2 linked regions of the Rhizobium lentis genome follow. The protein of the gene in region 1 interacts with the protein of each later gene in a pairwise test. Links are inferred from orthologs where the notes say so. Each region holds a gene or a part of one and is shown in the gene's direction. Other genes may lie near its edges. The genes, in order: hfq and rho.

Region 1 (11,022 bases):
CAGACCGCGGCTCGTCGAGACACGTCGCTGCTGTCTATCCTATTAAGGTATAGGCATGCAGCGACGGACTGCGACAAGGTTGAGTTGCTAGCAAGTTTCTGCAAGGGCAGCAGGGGAAGCGGGATGCACTTTCTTGAAGTTTTCGCGGTCGGAGGACTCTTGGCGGCTGCGATTTTTCACGTCGGCATGCTCCTTGTGTTTGAACACATGGCGAGCAAGATCAACAAATTTGGTCCTAACCTGGTGACCAAGATCGGCAAGGGACTGCCTGAGATCGATCTGCAAAGCCCGCTGATTCCGTTGCCGTTGAAGAATCAATTCCTGCTTTATCGGCGAGCTTGGATCGTCGTCATCGCAATACTGATGATGCCTCTTGCTCTCTACTTGGTGGCGAAAGCCTACCATTGATGAGCCCTTCCAAGGATGCCGATACTACGTGGTGGGTAACACTCCATTGGGACGGGACGAGTTCATGCGCGGCTTGACAATGTGACAGTGGGCGTTGCATTTTCGCCACATTGCGTTGCTTAAAGGTCACGCAAGGGTTTTTGAACATTCGCTCCCGATCGAGCCGTTCCGACAGCGCTGGCTTCCGAGCCGGCGTTCTTTGGTTTCGATCGGATAGCGGGGCGGCAGGGTGCCGTCTGAAGAGAGGCCGGATGACGCAGGATGGGGTAGCGCCAGCGGCGGCGGGCGAAGCGGTGACGACGGTGACCGATCGCCGCGCCCTTTTTGCCGTGCCCGGTCTTGTGCTTGCGGGCGGTGCTCTTCTCTGCGCCACGGTGACACTGTTCATACTGCTCGGCCTGACGCCGATCGCACCGACGTCGCATGTCGTCATCACGTCGGTGATCGTCAATTCCTTCTTCGTCCTGACGCTGCTCGCGCTCATCGGCCGCGAGGTGGCAAGGCTGCTCAAGGCGCGTACCCGCGGCAGGGCGGCCGCGCGCCTGCACATCCGCATCGTCGTGCTCTTCTCGATCGTCGCGATCACGCCGGCGATCCTCGTTGCCATCTTCGCCAGCATCACGCTGAACGCCGGCCTCGATCGCTGGTTTGCGCTGCGCACCCAGTCGATCGTCAGCTCGTCGCGCAATATCGGCCAGGCCTATATGATGGAGAACGCCAGCTATCTGCAGGGGCAGACGGTTTCCATGGCGAACGACCTGGAGCGCAACCGCGCCCTCTACAACCTCGACAGGACGGGTTTTGCCGAGCTGATGACGCGGCAGGCGAGGGGCCGCGGCTTGCTCGGCGCCTTCCTTGTCGAAAGCGACGGCTCGGTAGTCGTCCAGGCCGATATCGCCACGGAAAAGCCGTTACCGGCCATTCCGCAGGACGCGTTGCAAAAGGCGGCGGCCGGCCAGCCGACCCTGATCCCGCCCGGCGTCACCAACCTCGTCGGCGCCATCATCAAGCTCGATGCCATCCAGGGCACGTTTCTTTATACGGTGAGGGCCGTCGATCCCAAGGTCATGGGCGCCATGCGCATGATGGAGGAAAACGCCACCGAATACCGCTCGATGGAGGCCAATCGCTTCTCGCTGCAGGTCGCATTCGCCGTGCTCTACATCGGCTTCGCGCTGATTGTGCTGCTGGCGGCGATCTGGACCGCGATTGCCGTGGCCGATCGCATCGTTCGGCCGATCCGGCTGCTGATCACGGCGGCCGACAGCGTTGCGTCGGGCAATATGGATATCGTCGTGCCGGTGCATGCCGTTGATGGCGACGTCGCCAATCTGTCGCGTACCTTCAACAAGATGATCTCGGAAATCCGCACCCAGCGTGACGAGATCCTCGAGGCCAAGGACGAGGTCGACGACCGCCGGCGCTTTATCGAGGCGGTGTTGTCGGGTGTTACCGCTGCCGTCATCGGCGTCGAGCAGGATCGACGCATCGCCATTGTCAACAGTTCGGCCGAAACGCTGATGTCGCTATCGGCCGGCGAGATGCTCGGCAAGCAGCTGGCCGATATCGCGCCCGAGGTCGACCAGGTGCTGACCGAGGCGGCGGTGCGTCACCGCGGCGATTTCCGCAAGCAGATCGCGCTGGTGCGCGGCGGCACGGTCAGGACGCTGAGCGTCCAGGTCACCCGTGAGGAAGTTCGCGACATGAGCGAATCCTATGTGATCACGCTCGACGACATCACCGACCTCGTCATCGCCCAGCGCTCGACCGCCTGGGGCGACGTGGCAAGGCGCATTGCCCACGAGATCAAGAATCCCCTGACGCCGATCCAGCTATCTGCCGAGCGCATCCAGCGCCGCTATGGCAAGCAGATCGACCAGGACGACCGCGCCGTCTTCGATCAGTGCACCGATACGATCATCCGCCAGGTCGGCGATATCGGCCGCATGGTCGACGAATTCTCCGCCTTTGCCCGCATGCCGAAGCCAACCAAGGAGCCGAGCGACCTGCGCGATATCCTGCGCGATGCGATCTTCCTGCGCGAAATGGGCAATCATCACGTTACCTTCCAGCAGGATTTCGGCGATCAGCCGCTGGAGGGCCTGTTCGACAGCCGCATGCTCGGCCAGGCTTTCGGAAATCTCATCAAGAATGCGGTGGAGTCGCTCGAAGCCGTTCCGAGCGACGAACGCGACGAACGCAAGGTTCTCGTGCGCGCGGCACTCGACGCCGGTCGCGACCGTTTCACCGTCGACGTGATCGACAATGGCCGCGGCCTGCCGGTAGAGAACCGCCATAGCATTCTGGAACCCTACATGACGATGCGCGAGAAGGGCACCGGCCTTGGGCTGGCCATCGTCAAGAAGATCATCGAGGAACATGGCGGACAGCTCGAGTTGCACGATGCGCCCGCCGATTTTGACCGGGGAAGAGGGGCCATGATCCGCGTGCATCTGCCACGCCTGGAGCCGACGCCCGCCACTCCCGAAGCCAATGACAAGGAAAGCGTTTATGGCCTCTGATATTCTCGTCGTCGACGACGAGCACGATATTCGCGAGATCGTTTCCGGCATTCTCTCCGACGAGGGGCACGAGACGCGCACCGCCCACGACAGCGATAGTGCGCTGGCGGCGATTTCCGATCGGGTGCCGCGGCTGATCTTCCTCGATATCTGGATGCAGGGCAGCAAGCTCGATGGCCTGTCGCTGCTCGACGAGATCAAGACTCGCCATCCTGATCTGCCCGTCGTAATGATCTCGGGCCACGGCAACATCGAAACCGCCGTCTCGGCGATCAAGCGCGGCGCGTTCGATTTCATCGAGAAGCCCTTCAAGGCCGACCGGCTGATCCTGATCGCCGAACGCGCGCTCGAAAATTCCAAGCTCAAGCGCGAGGTCTCGGAACTCAAGCGCCGCACCGGCGATGCGTTGGAGCTGATCGGCACCTCGGTTGCCGTCTCGCAGCTGCGCCAGACGATCGAGAAGGTGTCGCCGACCAACAGCCGCATCATGATCCTCGGCGCCTCCGGCTCCGGCAAGGAGCTGGTGGCGCGGATGATCCACAAGAAGTCGGCTCGCGCCAATGGCCCCTTCGTCGCGCTGAATGCCGCCAACATTACGCCCGATCGCATGGAAGTGGCGCTCTTCGGCACCGAGGGAACGCCCGGCCAGGCGCGCAAGATCGGCGCGCTGGAGGAAGCTCACCGCGGCATCCTCTATCTCGACGAGGTTGGCGAGATGCCGCGCGAGACGCAGAACAAGATCTTGCGCGTGCTCGTCGATCAGCAGTTCGAGCGGGTCGGCGGTTCCAAGCGCGTCAAGGTCGATGTCCGCATCATCTCCTCGACGGCCTATAATCTCGAGAGCCGCATTGCCGAAGGCTGGTTCCGTGAGGATCTTTATCATCGCCTTGCGGTCGTGCCGGTGCGCGTGCCGGCGCTGGCCGAGCGGCGCGAGGATATTCCCTTCCTCGTCGACCAGCTGATGCGCCAGATATCGGAGCAGGCCGGCATCCGTCCGCGCCGCATCGGCGACGATGCCATGGCCGTGCTGCAGGCGCATGACTGGCCGGGCAATATCCGTCAGCTGCGCAACAATATCGAGCGCCTGATGATCCTTGCCCGCACCGACGGGCCGGATGCGCCGATCACCGCCGACATGCTGCCGACCGATCTCGGCGACATGCTGCCCAAGGTATCGGCCAAGAACGACTATCACATCATGACGCTGCCATTGCGCGAAGCCCGTGAGATGTTCGAGAAGGATTATCTGATCGCCCAGATCAACCGCTTCGGCGGCAATATCTCGCGTACCGCCGAATTCGTCGGCATGGAGCGCTCGGCGCTGCACCGCAAGCTGAAGTCGCTCGGCGTCTAGAACATGATGCCGAAAAGTGTCAGCGGTTTTCGGGCAACATCATGCTCCACTTTTTGATCTTGCAGGCGCGGCGGGAGCCGCGCCGCCCTTGCCCTTGCTATCCTTCCCCGAAGATCAGGTTCCCCATGCCGAGAATTGCCTATGTGAACGGCCGTTACGTCAAGCATTCCGATGCCCGAGTGCATATCGAGGACCGCGGCTACCAGTTCTCCGATGGCGTCTATGAGGTCTGCGAGGTGCGTCACGGCTATATCGTCGATCTCACCCGTCACCTGAACCGCCTCGACCGTTCGCTCGGTGAGCTCAGCATCGCCTGGCCGATGAGCCGGGCGGCACTGACGCAGGTCATTCGCGAGACGCTGCGCCGCAACCATGTCCGCAACGGGCTTTTCTACCTGCAGGTGACGCGCGGTGTGGCGCGCCGTGACCATGTCTTCCCGGCCGAGGGCACGCCGCCCTCGCTTGTCATAACCGCCAAGAGCACCGACCCGAAGATCATCGCCGCCAAGAACGCCAATGGCATCAAGGCGATCACCGTTGCCGACAACCGCTGGGATCGCGTCGACATCAAATCCGTCGGCCTGCTTCCGAATGCGATGGCGCGCCAGCAGGCCAAGGAAGCCGGCGCCCAGGAGGCGATCTATGTCGACGCCGACGGTATGGTGAAGGAAGGGGCGGCGACCAATGTCTGGATCGTCGATTCGGATGGAACGCTGGTGACGCGGCCGGCCGAACACGGCATTCTGCGCGGCATTACCCGCACCACATTGATGGATGTGGCCGCCAGGCTGGGTTTGAAGATCACTGAGCGGAATTTCTCCGTTTCCGAAATGCTCGCAGCCCGCGAGGTCTTTCTCACCGCAGCCACAAGTGTCTGTTTTCCGGTCGTTTCCGTCGATGGCCAAACCATTGCCAATGGTCACCCCGGCAGCCTCTCGCAGAAAGTCCGCGAAGCCTTTTTCGACGTTGCGGAAAAGATTGCGATTTGATACCAAGATTTGCTGGACTGGTGGAATGAGGGTGCCGCCGGTCTTGCATGGAGAGCTTGATTGATATTCTACCGACCAGCTCAGGTCGGCAATAAAGAAAGAAGCGGCGCGATGGCGGAACGTTCTCAGAATCTGCAGGACTTATTTCTCAATACTGTTCGCAAGCAAAAGATTTCCCTGACAATCTTTCTGATCAACGGCGTGAAGCTCACGGGCGTTGTTACCTCTTTTGACAATTTCTGTGTTCTTCTTCGCCGTGACGGCCACTCGCAGCTCGTGTATAAACATGCGATCTCGACGATCATGCCGGGTCAGCCGATGCAGATGTTCGAGAGTGAAGAAGCCGCGTCCTAACAGGATCAGCCGTCATTTCGACACGCGATACCAAGAACGATTCGATCATCCCTGAGGCCGCCAAGCACAGGGACGATATGCGCGCGACCGTCGTTGTGCCGGTTCTGAAATCGCGCAGTCGCGGCGGCCAGGCCGAATCGGCCTCCACCCGCACGCCGGAAAGCCGGCTTGAAGAGGCGACGGGGCTTGCCCAGGCGATCGACCTCGATGTCGTCAACGGTTCGATCGTGCCGGTCAACGATCCGAGGCCGGCAACGCTGCTCGGCACCGGCAAGATCGAGGAGATCAAGGCGCTGCTCGACGAGCGCGATTCCGGTCTCGTCATCGTCGACCATCCGCTGACGCCGGTGCAGCAGCGCAATCTCGAAAAGGAATGGAACGCCAAGGTCATCGACCGGACGGGTCTGATCCTCGAAATTTTCGGCCGCCGTGCCTCCACTAAGGAAGGCACGCTGCAGGTCGATCTCGCCCATCTGAATTATCAGAAGGGCCGGCTGGTGCGCAGCTGGACCCACCTTGAGCGCCAGCGCGGCGGCGGCGGTTTCATGGGCGGCCCTGGCGAAACCCAGATCGAAGCCGACCGGCGGCTCCTGCAGGACCGCATCATCAAGCTCGAACGCGAGCTGGAGCAGGTCGTGCGCACCCGTCAGCTCCACCGCGCCAAGCGCCGCAAGGTCCCGCATCCGATCGTAGCGCTGGTCGGCTATACCAATGCCGGCAAATCGACGCTGTTCAACCGCATCACTGGGGCAGGGGTGCTCGCCGAAGACATGCTCTTCGCCACGCTCGATCCGACGCTTCGGCGCATGAAACTGCCGCATGGCCGCACCGTCATCCTGTCCGACACCGTCGGCTTCATCTCTGACCTGCCGACCCATCTCGTCGCCGCCTTCCGCGCCACCTTGGAAGAGGTGCTGGAAGCCGATCTGATCCTGCATGTCCGCGACATGTCCGATCCCGACAACCAGGCGCAGAGCTCCGACGTGATGCGCATTCTCGGTGACCTCGGCATCGACGAGGCCGAAGCGCAGAAGCGGCTGATCGAGGTCTGGAACAAGATCGACCGGCTGGAGCCTGAGGTGCACGACACCATGGTGCAGAGGACGGCGGGCGCCAGCAATGTCGTCGCGGTTTCGGCCGTCAGCGGCGAGGGCGTCGATCGGCTGATGGAAGAGATCAGCCGCAGACTGTCAGGCGTGATGACCGAAACGACGATCCGCCTTCCCGTCGACAAGCTGGCGCTGCTGCCCTGGCTCTACGACCACGCGATCGTCGACGGCCGCGAAGACAATGAAGACGGCTCGATTACGCTCGATCTGCGCCTCTCGGAAACCGAAGCCGCCGAACTCGAGCGCCGCATCGGCAATGGGCCAAGGGCCGCTAAGGAAGATTGGGAGCGGTGAAGGTGCTTCCCCTTCTCCCAGCGGGGAGAAGGTGCCCGTAGGGCGGATGAGGGGGCCACACGGCACGCCCTTCATTGCTCTTCGCTTCCGCTCAGCGCATTTGCTCCTGCCGTCGCTCACCCCCTCATCTGCCTGCCGGCATCAACCGGGGCGAGCCACGGGTCTCGCCCGTCCTTCGGACACCCGCTGGGGAGAAGGGAGACGTGGCAACGCTGTGCTTCACTCAGCGCCAGCTATCACAGCTCTTTCAATCGCCTTGGCCGCCTGCCAGATTTCCTCCATCCGTTCCAGCGTCGCGTCTTCCAGCGTCTCACCATCCGCTTTAAGAACGTTCTCTATATGGCTGAATCGACGCCGGAACTTCGTATTCGTCCCGCGCAGTGCCTGTTCCGGATCCGCCTTCACATGCCGGCCGATATTGACGACCGCGAAGATCAAATCGCCGAGTTCGTCGCTGACCTTCGCCCGGTCGCCTTCCCCAAGCGCGACCCGCAATTCGCTGATCTCCTCCTCGATCTTGTCGAGGATCGGCTCGGGCGACGACCAGTCGAAACCGACTTTGGCGGCGCGTTCCTGCAGCTTCAGCGCCTCGGTCAGAGCCGGGAAGCTGCGCTGCACCGAGCCAAGGAATCCACCCTTGAAATCCTCGGTGATCCCCCGCCTTGCCCGGCGTTCGGCACGCTCGCGTTTCTCGGCCTGTTTGATCTTGTCCCACTGGATCTTCACTGCCTCCGGCGTATCGGCTTCCGAGCGGGCAAAGACATGCGGATGGCGGCGGATCATCTTGGTGGTGATGGCGTTGACCACGTCGCCGAAGGAGAACTCGCCGGCCTCTTCGGCCATGCGGGCATGGAAGACCACCTGCAGCAAGAGATCGCCCAGTTCATCGCAGAGATCGTCCATGTCGCCGCGCTCGATCGCATCGGAGACCTCGTAGGCCTCCTCGATCGTATAGGGCTTGATCGTCTGGAAATTCTGCTCGATGTCCCAGGGGCAGCCGGTCTCGGGGTGGCGCAGCGCCGCCATGATCTCGATCAGCCGCGAAATGTCTTTGGAAGGTTCCATGGTTCCTCGGTTCAAGGGCCTCAGTTCAGCGGAATATCGTTGGCGCTCTTCGACGACTGGTAGGTGGAAGACAGCGTGTCGTAGCGCGCCTTGATGCGGGCGGTCTGCGCCTTCAGCGCCGTTTTCAACTGAGCCTCTTCGGTCTCGATGAGATCGGCGATGGCAAAGCTGTTCCAGAAGGCGTTTTGCCTGCGATAGCCGCCGGGTTCAAGCCCGAAGACCTCCTTCAGGATCTTGAGATCGTGCGGAATGGCGAAGGCGTCGCGGGAATCCTCATGGCTGAAGAAATAATAGAAATTGTCGAAGCCCGCCCAGGTGATCGCCGACATGCACATGGTGCAGGGTTCGTGCGTCGACAGGAAGATCAGCTCCTTGGTCGCCGGCTTGTCGCCAAGCTCGTAGAAGCGCTTCAGCGTATGCACCTCGCCGTGCCAGAGCGGGTTCTCAAGTTCGTTATTGGTTTCGGCTACGACGAGCGACAGATCGGATTTGCGCAGGATCGCCGCGCCGAACACTTTGTTGCCGCCGGAAACGCCGCGTTCGGTCAGTGGCAGGATATCATCCTCGATGACCGAAAGCAGGCGGGCGGCGATGGTCGTGTCAGGCATTGGTGTCTCCGGTTTTCCCTCAGTCTATCGTCTTGGCGGCGCGAGCGAAATGCGAGAAACGCCGGTGGACGCCATTTATCACAGGCTTTACACTGCGCTGCAGCAATGGGCAGGGTGAGGCTTTTTTGCCAGCATGGGTGACTTTTCTCAAATCATTGATCGCGCGAGCAAAAGAATACGCCCTTGCTGGGGCTTTCGAATTTCTGTTCCTTCAAACCCTTGTCGATCACGGGCATATTCTGGCAACTTCGAAGTGGATTGATAATGCCTCCCAGGACTGAACAGCTTTCGGTATTTCCCGCCTTCTTTCGCGTGGAAGGCCAGAAGACGGCTGTCTTCGGCAATGGCGACGAAGCCTTCGCCAAGGTGCGGCTGCTGCTCAACACACGGGCTGGGATTGTCGCCTACGCCGAGAAGCCGGAAGCCGACTATCATGCCTTCCTGATCGCCAACCGCATCGAGACGGTGCGCGCCGGCTTTTCCGCCGACCAGGTCGAAGGGGCAGCCCTCGTTTTCGCCGCCACCGGCGATGAGGCCGAAGATCGCCGGATTGTCGATGCCGCCCGCGCCGCCAGGATTCCGGCCAATGCGGTCGATCAGCCCGATTACTGCGACTTCTTCACGCCGGCGCTGGTCAATCGCGCGCCCGTCGCCGTTGCGATCGGGACCGAAGGGGCGGGGCCGGTTCTGGCGCAGATGATCCGGGCCCAGATCGATCAGCTTCTTTCCCCCTCGCTCGGGCGTCTGGCGGCGCTGGCGACAAGCTATCGCAAATCCGTCGAGCAGCTGGTTCCCCGCGGCGTCACCCGCCGCGTCTTCTGGCGCCGCTTCTTCTCCGGGCCTGTTGCCGATGCAATTGCCAACGGCAACCTGCCGCAGGCGCAGCACGCCGCCGACCGGCTGCTGGGTTCGATGGACCGGGTTGCCGGCCATGTCTGGCTGGTCGGCGCCGGCCCGGGTGCCGAGGATCTGCTGACGTTGCGCGCCCAACGCGTGATGATGGAAGCCGATGTCATCGTCTACGACGCGCTCGTGCCGCAGGCGATCGTCGATATGGGCCGCCGCGACGCCGAGCGGCTTTCGGTCGGCAAGCGCAAGGGCTGTCATTCGAAGTCGCAGGAAGAGATCAACGAGCTGTTGGTCGACCTCGGCCGCCAGGGCAAGCGCGTCGTCCGCCTGAAATCCGGTGATCCCCTGGTCTATGGACGGGCCGGGGAAGAGATGGCGGCGCTGCGCGCTGCCGGCGTCACCTATGAGGTTGTGCCCGGCATCACCTCGGCTTTTGCCGCCGCTGCCGATTTCGAGCTGCCGCTGACGCTGCGTGGCGTCGCCTCCTCGCTGGTCTTCACGACAGGCCACGATCTCACAGGCGATGTATTGCCGGATTGGGCAAGCCTTGCCGTATCAGGCGCGACGATCGCCGTCTATATGGGCCGCACGGTTGCCGCCTCCGTCGCCGAACGGCTGATGCAGGCTGGCATTCCCGCCGAGACCACGGTTGCCGTCATCGAGAATGCCAGCCGCGCCGAGCGCCGGCTGCTGCATGGCACGCTCGCCGATCTGCCCGATCTGCAGCATCGCGATGAGTTGACCGGCCCTGTGATGGTCATCATCGGCGATGCGGTCGCCGGTGCCAATTTCGAACTGTCCGAGCCTCTGGTGCGCGCGAACGCCCGGCTCGAGGAACTTGCAAGGAGCTGAATATGGTAGACAAGGTCCTGACCGCCAACCGGCTGACGGACGGCATTGCCGTCTGGCTGGATGCGAACGGCAAGTGGTCGACCTCGCTGCAGGAGGCGCTCGTCGCCCGCCACGCCGAAGCCGTCGCCGCATTGGAAGAGATCGGCAAGAAGTCCTATGCCGACAACGAAGTCGTTGACGTCGCCGTCGTCGAAGTTCAGGAAACCGACGGCGTTCTCTGGCCGCTGCGCTTGCGTGAGCGAATCCGCGCCCAGGGACCGACCATGGAATATGCGCCGGGCTACGCTCCTGCCGATCCCGAATTCATTGCAGTCTGAGGAAGACGATGTACCGTTACGACGAATTTGACCATGCCTTTGTCACCGAGCGCGTCGAGCAGTTCCGCGACCAGGTCCAGCGTCGCCTTTCCGGCGAGCTGGCCGAGGACGCGTTCAAGCCGCTGCGCCTGATGAACGGCGTCTACCTGCAGCTTCACGCCTACATGCTGCGCATCGCCATTCCCTATGGCACGCTGAGCGCCCGTCAGCTGCGCATGCTCGCCCATATCGCCCGCACCTATGACCGCGGCTACGGCCACTTCACGACGCGCCAGAACCTGCAGTTCAACTGGCCGAAGCT
Region 2 (11,015 bases), 2.1 Mb from region 1 along the record:
AGGCCCCTGCCCGTCTCTTCGCCTACAAGCATCCCCGTGCCTTCGAGCATCTGCTGATGCTGCTCGCCGACGTCTCGGCCGACTATCTTGTGGCCCAGATCGACGCCGGCGCCGATGCCGTCCAGATCTTCGATTCCTGGGCGGGTGTTCTCGGTGAGAAGGAGTTCGAGGCCTTTGCCATCAGGCCGGTTGCGCGGATGATCGCCTCGATCAAATCGCAACGGCCGCAGGCCCGCATCATCGCCTTCGCCAAGGGCGCGGGCTATCAGTTGAAAGCGTATCGTCAGAAGACCGGTGCGGACGCGATCGGCCTCGACTGGTCGGTGCCGTTGGCCTTTGCCGCCGAACTTCAGAAGGATGGTCCGGTTCAGGGCAATCTCGATCCGATGCGCGTGGTCGCCGGCGGCCGGGCTTTGGAAGAGGGAATTGACGATATTCTGCAGCATCTCGGCAATGGACCGCTGATCTTCAATCTCGGCCACGGCATCACGCCGCAAGCCGATCCCGAACATGTGCGTCTGCTGGTCGACCGGGTGCGGGGCGCGCGGATGCGGGGTCAGCCGTGACGATAGAGAAACAGACGGACGGCAGAGCCGGTGTCTACGCCCGGCGCCGCGCTTATTTTGCGCTGGCCTTCTTCGCGCTGATCGCGGTCGGACTTTTCGCCTGGAATCCCGACAACCTCTATCTCTGGATCAAGGCGCTGCATATCATCGCGGTCATTTCCTGGATGGCAGGACTGTTCTACATGCCGCGGCTGTTCATCTATCATACCGACGCCGCACCAGGCTCGGTACAGTCGGAAACCTTCAAGGTAATGGAGCGCCGGTTGCTTCGCATCATCATGACGCCGGCGATGATGCTGACCTGGATCTTCGGTCTCTATCTCGCCTGGTCGGTCTACGGATTCCAGGGTGGCTGGCTGCATGCCAAGATGGGTCTGGTCGTGCTGCTGACCGCGATCCATATCTTCTTCAGCCGGGCCGTGCGCGCTTTCGAGCGGGATGAAAATCGCCGTTCGGCACGCTACTGGCGGTTCATGAATGAAGCGCCGACATTGCTGATGATCGTGATCGTGATCCTCGTCGTGGTGAAGCCGTTTTGAGAAAAAATCGTCGTCGGGTTAAATTTGCTTCATTTTAAGCAGCCCCCTTGCGGCGGCGATTGCGACTCGCTATTTTCCGCGCATCTCATCTACGTGGCATGTGTGAAGAGTTCAGTCGTCTGCGAGCCCCTGTCGCAGTACCGAATACGACCCAACATCGCCTTTCCCCTTCGAAATCGAAAAGAGTATTGGTCACTTCATGGCTGAAATGAAGCTTCAGGAACTTAAGAGCAAATCCCCGACGGATCTTCTGGCTTTCGCCGAATCGCTCGAGGTCGAGAATGCAAGCACAATGCGCAAACAGGAGCTGATGTTTGCGATCCTCAAAATGCTTGCCAGCCAGGATGTGGAAATCATCGGCGAAGGAGTCGTCGAGGTGCTGCAGGACGGTTTCGGCTTTCTGCGTTCGGCCAACGCCAACTATCTGCCGGGTCCTGACGACATCTATATTTCTCCATCACAGATCCGCCGTTTCTCCCTGAAGACCGGTGACACGGTGGAGGGACCGATTCGCGGACCAAAGGAAGGTGAACGCTATTTCGCACTGCTCAAGGTCAACACCATCAATTTCGACGATCCGGAAAAGATCCGTCACAAGGTTCATTTCGACAATCTGACGCCGCTCTATCCGAACGAACGCTTCAAGATGGAGCTGGACATCCCCACCTCCAAGGACCTGTCGCCGCGCGTGATCGATCTCGTTGCGCCGCTCGGCAAGGGTCAGCGCGGACTGATCGTCGCACCGCCGCGCACGGGTAAGACCGTGCTTCTGCAGAATATCGCGCATTCGATCACGGCAAACCATCCGGAGTGCTATCTCATCGTTCTTCTGATCGACGAGCGTCCCGAGGAAGTGACCGACATGCAGCGTTCCGTCCGCGGCGAAGTCATTTCCTCGACCTTCGACGAACCGGCAGTCCGTCACGTCCAGGTGGCGGAGATGGTCATCGAAAAAGCCAAGCGTCTCGTCGAGCATGGCCGCGACGTCGTCATCCTGCTCGATTCGATCACCCGTCTCGGCCGTGCCTACAACACGGTTGTTCCTTCTTCCGGCAAGGTTCTGACCGGCGGTGTCGATGCCAATGCACTGCAGCGGCCGAAGCGCTTCTTCGGTGCGGCGCGCAATATCGAGGAAGGCGGTTCGCTGACGATCATCGCAACGGCGCTGATCGATACCGGCAGCCGCATGGACGAAGTCATCTTCGAAGAGTTCAAGGGTACCGGCAACTCAGAAATCGTCCTCGACCGCAAGGTCGCCGACAAGCGCATCTTCCCGGCGATGGACATTCTGAAGTCCGGCACGCGCAAGGAAGACCTTCTTGTTCCGCGCCAGGATCTGCAGAAGATTTTTGTTCTTCGCCGCATTCTCGCTCCGATGGGCACCACCGATGCGATCGAATTCCTGATCGACAAACTCAAACAGACGAAGAACAATTCCGACTTCTTCGACTCGATGAACACCTGATCTTTGCCGGATTCTTGCAATCAAAGCTGGCGCATCGTCTCGATGTCGCCAGCTTTTTATTTAAGAGGATTCGATTCGGAGCCGAAGCCAAACCGGACGACATGGCCATGAACGACACCATTTATGCGCTTTCCAGCGGTACTCCGCCTTCGGGTGTTTCGGTTATTCGCGTCAGCGGTCCGTTGACCAGAGATCTATTGGGCCAGTTGGTCGGATCCGTACCGGCCGATCGGGTGGCCTCCTACCGAACGATTCGGGCCCGTAACAAACAGCCGATCGACAATGGCCTAGTGCTGTTCTTTCCCGCCCCGAACTCGTTCACCGGCGAGGATGTCGCCGAGTTGCAGATCCATGGCAGCAAGGCCGTGCTGGCGGCCCTGTTTCACGCGCTTGGCGAGACTCCGGGTGTCCGAATGGCGATTGAAGGCGAGTTTTCACGCCGCGCTTTCGAAAATGGCAAGCTCGATCTGGTCGAAGTCGAAGGGCTTGCCGATCTCATCAGCGCCGAAACCGAGATGCAGCGCCGTCTGGCGGTGGAACAGAGCGCCGGCGGCATCTCGGCGATTTACGATTCGTGGGCGGAACGATTAACCCGCGCTCGCGCGTTGATCGAAGCGGAGCTTGATTTTCCTGACGAGGACGATGTTCCGGGTTCCGTGTCGGATACGGTGTGGGCCGACATCATGCGGCTTCGGAACGAGATCGGACGTCATCTCGACGCGGCGTCGGCGGGGGAGATCATCAGGGACGGCTTCAAGGTGGTGATCGCCGGCGCCCCAAATGCCGGAAAGTCGAGTCTACTGAACGCTCTCGCCCGGCGTGACGTCGCGATCGTTACGGAGATTGCAGGAACCACGCGCGACGTTCTGCAGGTCGATCTCGATATTGACGGCTATCTGGTCAAGCTCTATGACACCGCCGGTCTGCGGGTGGCGGACGACCGGGTCGAAATGGAGGGCGTGCGGCGGGCGCGCGTTGCGCTTCGCGATGCCGATCTGGCGCTGCTTCTGGTCGACATGAGCAATCCAGTGATCCCCGGCGACTTGGAGCGGGCTTTGCCCCATGTTACTGTCGGGACGAAAAAGGATCTCATCAAGGCCGGTCCCGATCAATATGATCTGCAAATCTCGACGGCGACGGGTGATGGTCTGCCGGAATTGCGGCAGCTGATCGGGCGCATTGTCGCCGAACGTTTCGGTGGCTTGTCTCTGGCTATTCCCAGCCGGCAGCGGCATAAGGATTCGCTGACGAAATGTTTGGCGGCGCTCGATGCGGCCATCGCGGAGACAGACGCAAGTCTGGAACTTCGCACCGAGCAGCTTCGGCTTGCAGCGGAATATTTGGGGAGAATTACGGGGCGGGTGGATGTCGAACAGCTGCTCGATGTGATCTTCTCGGAATTTTGCATCGGCAAATGATTCACGTGAAACCTTCTCAGGCTGCGGTTCTCGAAGTTTCACGTGAAACCCCTGCCGTTATTGGAGTTTGGATATGTTCGGCGTATATGATGTGATTGTGATAGGCGGCGGCCATGCAGGGACGGAGGCGGCCAGCGCGGCTGCCCGCCTCGGTGCGAAGACTGCTCTCGTTACCCACAGACGAGAGACAATTGGCGTCATGTCATGCAATCCGGCGATCGGAGGGCTTGGTAAGGGACATCTGGTACGTGAGGTTGACGCGATGGACGGCCTGATGGGCCGCGTCGCCGACGTTGCCGGTATTCAGTTCCGGATATTGAACCGGAAGAAAGGTGCGGCAGTCCGCGGTCCACGGACTCAGGCGGATCGGAAGCTTTACCGATTGGCGATGCTTGCTGCGATCGAAGCGACGCCAGGCCTGGACATTGTCGAGGGCGACGCCTTCGACCTCGACGTAGTCGACGGCCGGGTTGCGGGCGTCATCATGAAGGACGGCCGATTGCTGAAGGCACCTGCAGTGGTCTTGACGACCGGCACCTTCCTGCGCGGTCTTATCCATATCGGCTCAGAAAAGACGCCAGCCGGCCGCGTTGGCGAGGCTCCTTCGATCGGTCTGTCGGCCACGCTGGCGCGGCTGGGGCTCAGGCTGGGGCGATTGAAGACCGGAACGCCGGCCCGGCTGGATGGCAAGACAATCGATTGGCAGTCCGTCGGTCGCCAGGGGGCGGATGAGGAGCTTGTGCCCTTCTCCTTTATGACCGATTCGATCACCACCCCGCAGATCGAATGCGGCGTCACCCGGACGACGGAAGCGACACACCGTATCATCGTTGACAACATCAAGCGCTCGGCGATGTATTCCGGACAAATCGAGGGCGTCGGCCCACGTTATTGCCCGTCCATCGAAGATAAGCTGGTCAAATTCGGCGAGCGCGATGGACACCAGGTCTTTCTCGAGCCCGAGGGCCTGGATGACGATACCGTTTATCCGAACGGCATTTCGACGTCGCTGCCGGCCGAGGTTCAGGCGGAGTTCATAAAGACCATTCCCGGCCTCGAGGCGGCACGGATATTGCAGCCGGGTTATGCCATCGAATATGATCACGTCGATCCGCGAGAGCTGACCCCGTCGCTCGAGGTCAAGCGGCTGAGCGGACTGTTCCTGGCCGGTCAGATTAACGGCACGACCGGCTATGAGGAAGCGGCGGCGCAGGGACTGGCAGCGGGATTGAATGCCGCCCTGCGAAGTTCCGATTCGGAACCGTTCCATTTCAGTCGCACCAGCTCTTATATCGGGGTCATGATCGACGATCTAACCTCGCGTGGTGTTACGGAGCCGTATCGAATGTTTACCTCGCGCGCGGAGTACCGTCTGACATTACGCGCCGACAATGCCGATGTGCGGCTGACGCCCCTGGGAATCCAGCTGGGATGCGTCAGTACCGAACGCGAAAAGCGATTTACGGCCTATCAGCGCGAAATTGATGCGGGCCGGGCCGAACTGGCGGCGCTGACCGTGACGCCGAATGAAGCGCGTAGGGCGGGCTTGAATATCAACCTCGATGGCCAACGCCGGACGGCCTATGAGCTCTTATCCTATCCGGCCTACGATTTCGCCGCTCTTCGACAGGTTTGGCCCGACGCACTGGGTAATATCCAGCCGAAAGTGGCCGAAGCGCTGGAGATTGAGGCCGGTTATTCGGTCTATCTCGATCGCCAGGCGGCGGCGATTGCCGACCAGCAGCGTGACGAAGAACGGCGGATTCCCACTGATTTCAATTATGATGCGCTGTCCGGGCTCTCGAACGAACTCAAGGCGAAGCTCAGTGCGGCCCGTCCTTTCAACCTCGCCCAGGCCGCTATTGTCGAGGGGATGACGCCGGCGGCAGTTGCACTGCTGCTGGTCCATCTGCGTCGGCAGAGTGGGTTAGAGCGCCAGAGTGCCTGACACAAGATTTGAGAGTCCTGCAGAATGGAACTAAACGGTTTGCGTGTTTCACGTGAAACACAGGGACGACTTCAACACTTCGCAATTCTGTTTCAGAAATGGGCAAAGACGATCAATCTCGTGGCGCCGTCGACGCTTGATGATTTGTGGCGCCGCCATGTCGCCGATAGCAGTCAGATTTTTCAGATCTGCCCTCAGCCGATCACCTGGGCCGATCTCGGCAGCGGCGGCGGCTTTCCCGGTGTGATCACCGCAATTTTTCTAGCGGAACTGCAGGATGGGTGGGTGCATCTGGTCGAAAGCAATCACAGGAAGGCAGCATTTTTGCGCACGGCGTTACGGGAGACGAATGCGCGTGGAAGCGTTCATGCCATTCGAATCGAAGATGCCCACGCCGAAATCGGTGATTGCGGCGCGATTTCGGCCCGCGCCCTCACCGATCTAGACCGGCTGATCGACTATTCGGCGCCGTGGATGCTTGGCCAGCAAAATTGTCGTGGGTTTTTTCATAAAGGCCGGGATTACCTGAGGGAAATCGAGGAAGCACGTGGCCGGTGGGAATTCGATCTGTTAGAACATAAGAGCGCCGTCGAGCAGGAATCCGTCATTTTGGAAATATCGAATCTCCGGCGCTTGGTTTAACAGATCGGATATTGCGGCAATGGCTGGCGAACGACATCGGATAATAACCATCGCAAATCAGAAAGGTGGCGTTGGCAAAACGACCACTGCCATCAATCTGGCAACGGCGCTGGCCGCTATCGGCGAGCGTGTCCTGATCGTGGACCTCGATCCTCAGGGCAATGCCAGCACCGGCCTCGGTATCGACCGCCGTGATCGTAAGCTCTCTTCCTATGATCTGATGGTCGGCGACCGCGGGATCAGCGAGGTGACGCTCGAGACAGCCGTTCCCAACCTCTATATCATTCCGTCGACGATGGATCTGCTCGGTGTCGAGATGGAGATCTCGCAGCAGAGCGATCGAGTCTTTAAATTGCGGAAGGCACTGTCTTCTCCCGAGGCGATGGCATTCTCCTACATCCTTCTGGATTGCCCGCCCTCTTTCAACCTGCTGACGATGAATGCCATGGCGGCCGCCCATTCGGTGCTGGTGCCGCTGCAATGTGAATTCTTTGCTCTGGAAGGGTTAAGCCAGTTGCTCGAAACCGTCAGCCAGGTTCGTCGAACGGTGAATCCCCGGTTGGATATTCAGGGCATTGTCCTGACGATGTTCGATGCGCGCAACAATCTTGCCCAGCAGGTGGTCAATGACGTGCGGACCCACCTCGGCGAAAAGGTTTATCATACGTTAATTCCGCGCAACGTCCGGGTATCCGAAGCGCCATCCTACGGCAAGCCCGCTATTCTTTATGATTTGAAATGCGCGGGCAGCCAAGCCTATCTGCAACTGGCCTCCGAGGTCATTCAGCGGGAGCGCCAGAGACTGGCCGCCTAAGATCTTTCCAGGTGAGTGTAGATCATGAACGATGATATATCGAAAAGACGATTGGGTCGTGGGCTTGCGGCGCTGATTGGTGAAATGGATCAGCCTGTTCCGGTGGAAGCTGAACGAACGGTCAGCGCCGATCGGATGATTCCGATCGAGTTCGTCAGTCGCAACCCTCGCAATCCCCGTCGTTTTTTTGATGATACCGAATTGCATGATCTTGCCAGTTCGATTCGCCAGCACGGCATCGTTCAGCCGATTGTTGTGCGGACGATGTCGCAGGACAGATATGAAATCATTGCCGGGGAGCGGCGTTGGCGCGCCGCCCAGCTTGCAGGCCTGATTGAAATTCCCGTCATTATCCGCGACGTGGACGACAAGACAGCGCTCGAAATTGCGATTGTCGAAAACGTTCAGCGAGCTGATCTCAATCCGCTCGAAGAGGCATTGGGCTATGAGCAGCTAATCGCTGAATATGGCTACACGCAAAACGACCTTGGCGAAATTATCGGCAAAAGCCGCAGTCATGTCGCCAACTCGCTGCGTTTGTTGAAACTGCCGGATCCGGTTCGCGATCTGCTTGCGGCCGGCAGTCTTTCGGCCGGCCATGCGCGCGCGCTGGTTTCTACGCCCGATCCGGCCAGCCTTGCCCGCACCATCGTTGCCAAGGGCATGTCGGTGCGCGACGCAGAAAAGTTGGCGCAGAACAATATCAAGGCGCAGTCCGAGCCGCAGCAGTCGGCCTTGCGGCGCGACCAGAAGGATTCGGATACGCTGGCGCTTGAGCGAACGCTATCCGATGCCCTCGGGCTCGACGTTTCAATCAATCACAAAAGCAACGGCGGGCAGATCAAAATTTCCTATAAGTCGCTGGAACAGCTCGAGGAAATCTGCCGGCTCCTGGAAAGGCGATAATCACGCGGATTTGCGGCCGGATTGCAGGGTGGTGGAGAGAAGCGTTTGCATCGCAACGCTGTCTTCCAGCACCTGCCGTCGCCGGCTCTGGAGGATCGCCGCCTGTAGGCGGTTGGATTCACGCGCAATGCTTTCCGCAGACCAGTGGCGGAGCGCATTTTCAATAATCGGCTTGCGGCGAAAATGCAGATGCCGACCCATCGTCTGGATGATCTGAGGCGCCTGCAATCGTTTTTCTTCCATTTCAGCACGCATCGTATCCAGAAGCTGGAATTGCTTCAGGCAGGCCTGCAGCACCAGAAAGATCGCCGTTTTCGAACTGCTGATCTTTTGCATGGCATGGAGGAAGCCGTTGAGATCACCGCTGAGGATGGCGTCGACGGCGTCATCAACGGAAATCGCGCTGGCGTCGCCTATTATTTCGGTGACGTGATGTTCTTCGACCGTGTTCAGGCCGCTGCAATAGAGGGCGAGTTTTCGCACCTCGTTACGGGAAGCAATGCGATCACCGCCGATCAACGCGATCAGCGCCTGGCGCGCTGCCGGCGTAATGCCGAGCTTCGCCGCCCCGAGTTCAGCGTCGATCAAGCCGTTCAGGGCGCGGCTGTCGTCGGCGTAGGAGGGGATCGTCATGATGGATCGAGCAGCTTCGGCGGTCTTGCGAAGCAGCGATCCCTTTTTCAGGTCACCGGCCTCGACGATCAAGTGGGCGGCTTCGAGCGGTTTTTCAGCCAGCAGCGCCAGGGAATCGACGAGATATTTTTCGTTGGCGGCGCCGCGAATCCAGATGAGCTTTTCGCCTCCGAACAGCCCGATGGACTGTGCCTCGTCGACCAGCCGTCCGGGATCCTTCTGCAGATCGGCGATATCGAGTTTCGTCAGCGAGAAAGGATCATCCAGCGCGACGCCGGTCTTGCCGGCAAGCTGAGCGGCGCGTTCGGAAACCAGACCCCGATCCGGACCGTAAATGACGAAAATCCGATAACTTCCCGCCGATTTCTGCAGGAAGGTCTCGAATTCGTGGGACTTGATCTCTGCCAACCCCCTGCCCTCAGCGGCTGAGAGCAGCGGCGATATCGGCTCCTACAAATTCCGCCGCCTGATCCGCTGCGCGGTTCTCGGCATCGCGGATCGCCCTTTGCTTGGCAAATTCCTGCTCGGAGAAATCCACCAGCGCGGTCGCCTGGCGGCTGCCGGCCTTGATGACGCGGCTGTCGGCGATAGCACTCAGCGTATAGGTGACGGTGACAGTGACACGGCCGGCGCGCGACGTATCGCCGGATTGCCGCAGGAGCGTATCGGCGACGGTCGAGATGGCCCGCATCTCGACGTGATATTGCGGATTGACCGCCTCGCCGGCGCCGCGCGACGCCAGGAAGATCAGGCGATTGCGAACCTGCTGTTCGACGCGGCCGCCCGCCTCGGAAAAACCAACCGAGGCCAGCTTTTCAGTGACGCCCGAACTCTCGGAGTAAAGCGGCCGGACCTGGCAGGCAGAAAGAAAAGCCGCGGCGGCAAGGATCACGGCGATGCCGGCATTGCGGGTGATATCAGACGACAATGTTCACAATCCTTTGGGGAACCACGATGATCTTCTTCGGTGCTTGCCCGTTCAGCGCGTTCTTCACCGCATCGAGATCCAGCACGGCTTTGGTGACGGCATTCTGATCTGCGTCGCGAGAAATTGTCAATTCAGCGCGCTTCTTGCCGTTGATCTGCACCGGCAGGACGACGTCGTTCTCCATGACGAGCGTTTCGTCGTATTGCGGCCAGCCGGTCCGGGCAAGCAACCCGTCATTGCCAAGCGCAGCCCAGCATTCCTCGGCAAGATGCGGCGTCATCGGTGCGACGAGTTGGATCAGGATTTCGGCGGCATCGCGCACTGCGGCGCGATAGCCGGCATCACCCTCACCCGCCGCAACCCTGGTCAGCGGGGCGGCCAGCGCGTTAACCAGTTCATAGATCCGCGCCACGGCCTTGTTGAACCAGAGCTTGTCGTAATCATTCTGGACAGCCTTCAGGGTCTTGTGGGCTGCCTGCGAAATCGCCAGCGCTTCCCCGTCGGTTGCCGGCGCGGGTGCAACAGCCGACAGGACGTCGGCCGCTTCGGAAATCAGCCGCCACAGGCGCTGGGTGAAACGATGGGCGCCTTCGACACCCGCCTCGGACCAGATGACATCGCGCTCCGGCGGAGAATCGGACAGAACGAAGAAGCGGGCGGTATCGGCGCCGTAGGAGGCGATGATATCATCAGGATCCACGACGTTCTTCTTCGATTTCGACATCTTCTCGATCGAGCCGATGGCGACCTCCTCGCCTGACGTCAGCAGGAAGGCGCGACGTTTGCCGTCGAGCTCCTCAATGCGGATATCGGCGGGCGCCACCCATTCGCGGCCGGCGCCACGGCTGTAGGTTTCATGGACCACCATGCCCTGGGTGAAAAGACCCTTGAAAGGTTCGGTGGCGGCGACATGGCCGGTCTCGCGCATGGCGCGGGTGAAGAAGCGGGAATAGAGCAGATGCAGGATCGCATGCTCGATGCCGCCGATATACTGGTCGACCGGCAGCCAACGGTTAGCCGCCTCAGGATCGGTCGGCTTTGCTTCCCATGGCGCGGTGAAACGGGTGAAATACCAGCTCGAATCGACGAAGGTGTCCATCGTATCCGTCTCGCGGCGGGCATCCTTGCCGCAATTCGGGCACGCGACGTGACGCCA

Evidence for each region.
Region 2: the proteins of hfq (region 1) and rho interact in binary tests that used the Escherichia coli proteins (3 or more experiments, as listed by UniProt). The link is inferred for Rhizobium lentis from one-to-one orthologs.

The regions. Positions count from the first base shown.
Region 1 is NZ_CP071454.1:3,935,519-3,946,540, forward strand. The notes cover bases 4,098-7,005. They hold hfq (RNA chaperone Hfq), read left to right. Parts: upstream 4,098-5,384; coding sequence 5,385-5,627; downstream 5,628-7,005. Other genes in these bases: ntrX (nitrogen assimilation response regulator NtrX), read left to right, coding at 4,098-4,284; J0663_RS19165 (D-amino-acid transaminase), read left to right, coding at 4,410-5,273; hflX (GTPase HflX), read left to right, coding at 5,705-7,005. Also shown: J0663_RS19150 (hypothetical protein), read left to right, coding at 124-408; J0663_RS19155 (sensor histidine kinase NtrY-like), read left to right, coding at 660-2,930; more of ntrX, read left to right, coding at 2,920-4,097; more of hflX, read left to right, coding at 7,006-7,030; mazG (nucleoside triphosphate pyrophosphohydrolase), read right to left, coding at 7,250-8,095; J0663_RS19185 (deaminase), read right to left, coding at 8,116-8,703; siroheme synthase CysG, read left to right, coding at 8,968-10,404; J0663_RS19195 (DUF2849 domain-containing protein), read left to right, coding at 10,407-10,721; J0663_RS19200 (nitrite/sulfite reductase), read left to right, coding at 10,730-11,022. UniProt on the Escherichia coli protein: RNA chaperone that binds small regulatory RNA (sRNAs) and mRNAs to facilitate mRNA translational regulation in response to envelope stress, environmental stress and changes in metabolite concentrations.
Region 2 is NZ_CP071454.1:1,807,304-1,818,318, reverse strand. What follows is about bases 537-3,437. They hold rho (transcription termination factor Rho), read left to right. Parts: upstream 537-1,304; coding sequence 1,305-2,570; downstream 2,571-3,437. Other genes in these bases: mnmE (tRNA uridine-5-carboxymethylaminomethyl(34) synthesis GTPase MnmE), read left to right, coding at 2,672-3,437; hemJ (protoporphyrinogen oxidase HemJ), read left to right, coding at 563-1,105; hemE (uroporphyrinogen decarboxylase), read left to right, coding at 537-566. In the rest of the region: more of hemE, read left to right, coding at 1-536; more of mnmE, read left to right, coding at 3,438-3,988; tRNA uridine-5-carboxymethylaminomethyl(34) synthesis enzyme MnmG, read left to right, coding at 4,062-5,936; 16S rRNA (guanine(527)-N(7))-methyltransferase RsmG, read left to right, coding at 5,961-6,578; J0663_RS08630 (ParA family protein), read left to right, coding at 6,598-7,392; J0663_RS08625 (ParB/RepB/Spo0J family partition protein), read left to right, coding at 7,417-8,298; holA (DNA polymerase III subunit delta), read right to left, coding at 8,299-9,339; LPS assembly lipoprotein LptE, read right to left, coding at 9,350-9,859; leuS (leucine--tRNA ligase), read right to left, coding at 9,849-11,015. UniProt on the Escherichia coli protein: Facilitates transcription termination by a mechanism that involves Rho binding to the nascent RNA, activation of Rho's RNA-dependent ATPase activity, and release of the mRNA from the DNA template.